Regions from separate parts of the Ensifer sp. R1-3 genome, predicted to be linked through region 3. Evidence: predicted binding sites of a transcription regulator. Region 3 holds the regulator's gene; each other region holds the start of a gene.
The links. The regulator HrcA, encoded in region 3, represses chaperone genes, less so after heat shock. The targets are predictions, from matches to a motif close to GTTAGCACTCNCNNNNNGNGAGTGCTAAC.
Positions count from the first base shown of each region.

Region 1: M1D43_RS25535 (co-chaperone GroES) is a predicted target of HrcA. The motif match lies at 1,225-1,253, and genes of this name have one in related genera.
Region 2: groES (co-chaperone GroES) is a predicted target of HrcA. The motif match lies at 1,220-1,248, and genes of this name have one in related genera.

Region 1 covers NZ_CP096517.1:123,707-125,977, reverse strand. The annotation lists gene M1D43_RS25545 (DUF6481 family protein) at 74-454, opposite strand; gene M1D43_RS25540 (cold-shock protein) at 584-793, opposite strand; gene M1D43_RS25535 (co-chaperone GroES) at 1,307-1,624, shown strand; gene groL (chaperonin GroEL) at 1,673-2,271, shown strand, end outside.
Region 2 covers NZ_CP096517.1:357,202-359,472, reverse strand. The annotation lists gene groL (chaperonin GroEL) at 1-719, opposite strand, end outside; gene groES (co-chaperone GroES) at 761-1,075, opposite strand.
Region 3 covers NZ_CP096515.1:2,414,312-2,416,582, reverse strand. The annotation lists gene rph (ribonuclease PH) at 1-543, opposite strand, end outside; gene hrcA (heat-inducible transcriptional repressor HrcA) at 801-1,880, shown strand; gene grpE (nucleotide exchange factor GrpE) at 2,039-2,271, shown strand, end outside.

The DNA.
Region 1 (2,271 bases), on a different replicon from region 3:
GTTTTTCGCTCGCCCGTGATCTTCTGCCAGGGCAATGGGCTGCGCCCGTGGAACGGGTGCAGGTGCTGAAGTGTTACGCCCGGCGGGCTTTGCGGGCCGCATAGCGGCGGTCGCGTTCGGCCTTGCGGGCCGCCTCGTCGGCGACGACACGCGAGACCCGATTGGCAATTTCTGCCTGGCGGGCTTCGGCTTCAGCCCTTTGCTCGGCCTCGGCAGCAGCGGCCAACGCAGCGGCTTCTGCAAGGATTCGCTCGTTCTCGGCTGTCTTCAGCGCTTCGCGCTCGGCGCGACGGGCATCCCTGGCACGGTTGGCCGCTTCGCGTGCAGCCAGTTTCTCCTGCATTTCAGGGTCGGTCGGTTTAGGAGCGGATGCAAATTTTGTCAGAAGCTGGCGCTTTGCATCTGCCGCGGCATTGCGTCGTTCGGCAAAGCCGTTGTCGTTCGGGTGTCTCAATCGTTGTTCCTTTGATATCGTTTGGTCGCGAAGATTGCCTTAACGGAAAAAGGCCAGACATTCGCCTGGCCTCTTCGAACCTCTTGCCGCGATGCCAGTACATCCGTGGTCATCAGCGGCGAAAAAGCGTCAGGCAGCGCGGAGCTGGCCTGCGGACATCTTGCCCGACTTGTTGTCGCGCTCGAGCTCGAAGCCGAGCTTCTGACCTTCGACGATCGAATTCATGCCGGCGCGTTCAACAGCAGAGATGTGAACGAACACATCGGCGCTGCCGTCGTCGGGCTGAATGAAGCCGAAGCCCTTAGTGGAATTGAACCATTTAACTGTGCCAGTGGTCATAACGAACCCTTTTTTAGCAACATAGATCACCGCTGGGCGACGCACAGCGGGGTTTCGACTTTTGAGAGAGGGAAGTTCGTCAAGAGACGCGCAAAGCGCAGCAAAACAAATATCGGCAAACAAAGTATCGATGCCCTCTCATAGACGAGAGCGGCGGCCACGTCAACTTTTTGTTTTCAGAAAAGTCCGATACCACCTTTGATAGAGAAATTCCAGCAGTCGCGTTTCCGTCGATGCCGGTGCACCGCGGCAAACGAGCCGAGTATTCCGTTGCGCCTGTACATCTTTCAATTAACGAACACCCGATGCTTTTGGCAATAAGAAAGGTGAATTCAGGTACGTCATAATATCTCTAGTAGATTTACCGGTTATGAATTTGCGCAAATTGCAGACACTGATTTCAAGCCATATTTAGCTTCGAAATAATATTTCTTAGCACTCCTATTAATCGATTGCCGTCGATGCTATTTAGGAGTTGCAGCCGCCCTATACGCCGGTCGCAGAAAGAATCCCATGACATTTCGCCCGCTCCTCGACCGCGTCGTCATCCGGCGCGCCGAAGGTAACGTCAAATCCAAGGGCGGGATCATCATCCCCGACACCGCCAAAGAAAAGCCCCAAGAGGGCGAAGTGGTCGCCGTCGGTCCCGGCTCCCGCGACGATAGCGGAAAGCTGATCCCGCTCGACGTCAAGATCGGCGACACGATCCTGTTCGGTAAATGGGCCGGAACAGAGGTCAAGATCGATGGCGAAGACCTACTGATCATGAAGGAATCCGACATCATGGGCATCGTCGCGAACACCGCCCCGACCGCCGCCAATGCTGCCTGATCCGTCGAATTCCGATCCCTTATCTCAAGCCCGAACTGGCCAAAGACAATGCCCGCCAAACAAATCATCTTCTCCACTGACGCCCGCGACCGCCTGCTTCGCGGCGTGGAATTGCTCAACAATGCCGTCAAGGTGACGCTCGGCCCCAAGGGCCGCAATGTCGTCATCGACAAGTCCTATGGCGCTCCACGCATCACCAAGGACGGCGTCTCCGTCGCCAAGGAAATCGAGCTTGAAGACAAGTTCGAAAATATGGGTGCGCAGATGGTCCGCGAGGTAGCCTCAAAGACCAATGATCTTGCCGGCGACGGCACCACGACGGCTACCGTGCTCGCCGCGTCCATCTTTCGCGAAGGTGCCAAGCTCGTATCGGTGGGCATGAACCCAATGGACCTGAAGCGCGGTATCGACCTTGGCGTTGCCGCCGTCCTCGCGGAAATCAAGATACGCGCCACGAAGGTCATCTCGTCGAGCGAGATCGCGCAGGTCGGCACGATTGCCGCCAATGGCGACGCCAGCGTCGGCGAGATGATCGCAAGGGCGATGGAGAGGGTTGGCAACGAGGGGGTGATTACCGTCGAAGAAGCCAGGACGGCCGATACCGAACTCGACGTCGTCGAGGGCATGCAGTTCGACCGCGGTTATCT
Region 2 (2,271 bases), on a different replicon from region 3:
ACGGACTCGAGTACCGGAAGCATCGCCTGCAGGTTGGACAACTTCTTCTCGTGGATGAGCACATAGGGTTCTTCGAGCTCTACGCGCATCTTTTCCTGATTGGTGATGAAGTACGGCGAAAGATATCCGCGGTCGAATTGCATGCCCTCCACGACCTCGAGCTCGGTCTCGGCGGTCTTGGCCTCCTCGACGGTGATCACGCCTTCGTTTCCCACCTTCTCCATCGCCTGGGCAAGAAAGCGCCCGATCTCGGTGTCGCCATTCGCCGAAATGGTGCCGACCTGGGCGATTTCGTCGTTTCGGGTGACTTTTCTGGCTTTGCTCCGCAGTTCTTCAACGATGGCGTCGACGGCTTTGTCTATGCCCCGTTTGAGATCCATCGGGTTCATGCCGGAGGCAACCGCTTTCGCACCTTCCCTCACGATGGCCTGTGCCAGAACCGTGGCGGTCGTGGTGCCGTCGCCGGCTATATCACTGGTTTTCGAGGCCACTTCGCGCACCATCTGGGCGCCCATATTCTCGAACTTGTCCTCAAGCTCGATTTCCTTCGCAACCGTAACCCCATCCTTGGTAATCCTTGGAGCGCCAAACGATTTGTCGAGCACCACGTTGCGTCCCTTCGGGCCGAGCGTGACCTTGACGGCATTCGCAAGGATATCGACGCCGCGCAGCATCTTCTCACGAGCATCGGAATGGAATCTCACTTCTTTGACAGCCATTTTCCTACTCCCTCAGTAAATGGTCCTTCCCATCGGCGCGCTCATGCGGCCGTCCTGGCTTGCGCTTCGGCCTCGACCACGCCCATGACATCCGATTCCTTCATGATCAGTAAGTCCTCGCCGTCGAGCCGGATTTCCGTGCCGGACCACTTTCCAAACAGGATACGGTCGCCGATTTTCACGTCGAGCGGCCGCAGCTGACCGCTGTCGTCGCGCGCGCCGGGGCCGACGGCGATGACCTCGCCCTCCTGCGGTTTTTCCTTTGCGGTGTCGGGAATAATGATGCCGCCGGCGGTCTTTTCCTCGGCTTCGATGCGGCGGACCAGAATACGGTCGTGCAACGGACGGAACGTCATGTCGTCCTCCCTTTAGAGCAGCTTGTTTCAAGGGGTCCTCCGCGCCGCATCCGAAGCGAATCCGACGCGGGGCGCGCGACCTTTTGGGCGCGCGCAATCGATCTGGTCTTTGCTTTTTCGGGTTTCAAGAGGACAGCGAAAAATTTTAGCACTCGACCTTCTGGAGTGCTATCGAGCTGGAATGCAAAGGCTGTTTAGCGCGGCACTCGGGATGCCGTTCCGGATTGACGCCTTCAGGGTCGTCGCTGCTCGGGACGTTTCTCTCGTGCAGGAAGGTTGCACTTGAAGAAGATGCCAGGGCCAGCCACCCCTGCGGGGATGAGCCAGAAGCAGCCCCTCCGGCTCACCCGTATCAACGTGTCTATTGGTCGTTTATCGCGATGCGTTTGACTTTCGATTGACCCTGTTCCCCTCCCCTTTGGGCGCTGCCCGCATTGAGCGAAGATTGTCAGAAAGACACCGCCGCCAACCTGCCGCTAGGCCGGACGACGGCCCGGGACTGGATCGAGATCCTCGTCCGCCCATCTCCGGTAGTCGCAGCAGTTCTGCAGTCGGCAGATATGGCACATCGTCGACTAACTCATACCCGGCCTCGTTTAGCTCGCGGACAGGCGAAGGCCGGAGTTTCAAGTCGCCAGTTTCGTGTCCCGGGCATGAAGGACAGACTAGGCCGCCACGCGCAATTGCTTACACGCGGGGCATGTACTTGCCGGACTTTGGTCCGGTTCATCGATTGGAAAGGCACAACGCCGAGCGACACCATTGAGGAATATCGGAGTCACCGGTGCGGCATCCTCGTCAGCCGCTCGAGTGAGTGGCGCCTCAGAGCTACATATTTGCCCTCCACGCAGCTCCGAGGCGTCACCGCCTTACCGTGGGATTGCCGATGCGAGAAAGAAGAGACTTCGATTATGACCTTCTTAGCCGAGAACCTGAGCATCTCGCAAAAAGCTTTGCACAGGCTCATGGAAGAACGGCTCTCGACCGCTAAGCCGACGGTCAGACGATGGGGCCTAGATGCGCATCTGTCTGGTCAGCGTATCGGGGCTAGATGAGTGTTGGGCCCGCGACGACTCTTTGCCAACTTCCGGCACCCAGGCGCAAGTCCCCCAAAAATTGGATTGTTGAGGCGGCCTGGTGAGCTCGTTCCTCAGAGGCCCGAACCACAGGAGAACCAATGCCGCTTCGAGCGGCAG
Region 3 (2,271 bases):
GTCTTCCAGATAATCGAGGTCGATAACCGGCTGATTGGCGAAGATGCCGCAGGAAATGGCGGCCACATGATCTTTCAAGACCTTCTCCAGCTTGACCATGTTGCGCGCTTCCATCCACTTCAAACAGTCGTGGAGGGCGATCCAGGCGCCGGTGATCGACGCGGTGCGCGTGCCGCCGTCGGCCTGAATCACGTCGCAGTCGATCGAGATCTGACGTTCGCCGAGCGCCGGAAGATCGACGACGGCTCTGAGCGACCGCCCGATCAGCCTCTGGATCTCCTGCGTGCGGCCGCTCTGCTTGCCGGTCGCCGCCTCGCGCCTCATGCGCTCGCCGGTCGCCCGCGGCAGCATGCCATATTCCGCGGTGATCCAGCCTTTGCCGCCGTTGCGCAGCCAAGCCGGAACTTTTTCCTCCAGGCTCGCGGTGCACAGAACATGCGTGTCGCCGAAGCGTACCAGGCAGGATCCTTCCGCATGCTTGGAGAAACTGCGCTCGAACGAGACCTTGCGCATTTGGTCGGTTTTTCTACCGGATGGCCGCATCGTCAACTCCTGTCGATCCCGACTGCATGCTTCCTTGGGTCCTGTTCGGTTCAAGGACAAGAACATGCAGAATTCAAAGTGCTCCAGCGGCCTTTGCGCGTCTGAAGACGCGCGGCGCTTTCGTGAGCCTTCTAGATCATGGCGTAGGCAAAGGGAACCGCTTGATGTCGAAGCTTCGCAGTGATTTTTCCCTTTTGCCATTCCCCGCGCGGATCACTATATTCTTTCCGGACACAGAATACTGATCACGGAGTGACATGGTACTGCGCAACCCTGGAACGAAGGGGATCGCATCGGCGCTGGACGAGCGCTCCGGCGAGATCTTCCGCCGCATTGTCGAGAGCTATCTGGAAAGCGGGGAGCCGCTGGGCTCGCGCAATCTCTCGCGGCTGTTGCCGGTGTCGCTGTCGCCGGCCTCGGTTCGCAACGTGATGAGCGATCTCGAGGATCTGGGCCTGATCTATTCCCCCCATGTCAGCGCCGGCCGGCTTCCGACGCAGCTGGGCCTGCGCTTCTTCGTGGACGCCTTCATGCAGGTGGGCAATCTCTCGCCGGAGGAACGCGCCTCGATCGAAAGGCAGGTTCACCCGGGAAATCGGGACAGGTCGGTCGAAAACCTTCTTACCGAGGCGAGCCAGATGCTGTCCGGCATGTCGCGCGGCGCAGGTCTCGTAATCACCACCAAGAGCGATCCCGTCCTCAAGCATGTCGAGTTTATCCGGCTGGCGCCGACCAAGGCGCTGGCGGTGCTCGTCGGCGAGCACGATCAGGTGGAGAACCGCATCATCGAGCTGCCCGCCGGGATCACCAGCGCCCAGCTCACCGAAGCGGCGAACTTCGTCAACGCTCACCTTGCCGGTCAGACGATTCCCGAATTGCGGACGCAACTGGAAAAGGTCAAGGAGACGGTGCGCGGCGAGCTCGACGCGCTCTCGCAGGACCTGGTCGAGCGTGGGCTGGCGATCTGGTCCGGAAGCGAGGGCGACGGCCAGCCGGCGCGGCTGATCGTCAGGGGCCGCGCCAATCTGCTCGAAGGATTGGAAGGGACGGACGACATCGAGCGGCTGCGTATGCTCTTCGATGACCTCGAAAAGAAGGACAGCCTGATCGAGATCCTCAACCTCGCCGAGAGCGGCCCGGGCGTGCGCATCTTCATCGGTTCCGAAAACAAGCTGTTTTCGCTTTCCGGTTCCTCGCTGATCGTCGCTCCCTACCGCGACAGCGACGACCGCATCGTCGGCGCGGTCGGTGTAATCGGGCCGACCCGGCTCAACTATTCCCGCATCGTTCCCATGGTCGATTACACCGCCCAGCTCATGTCGCGGCTGTCGCGCTGAGCGAATCCTTTTGATCGATGAAGCAATCGACCCTTGATTTTTTGGGCCCAAACATCGATATCGGGCTTCAAATCCAGGCAACAGTACGTTCAAGCAAAGCGACTTCCGCTGGTTTGATGATGCCGAACACAGCAAAAGACAGAAATTCGGAGAACGTCATGACCGACGAAACGAACAAGAACGGACCCGAGGCCGCGGCGCCTGAAGAATTCGAAACAGCCGCTGAGCCGCAAGCCGCGGAAAAGCCGGAGGCGGATGCTTCCACGACCGCGCCGGATCCGCTTGAGCTTGCCAGGGCCGAGAGTGCGGAACTGCGCGACAAATATCTTCGCCTTGCTGCGGAGATGGACAATCTGCGCCGGCGCACCGAACGTGATGTCAAGGACGCGAA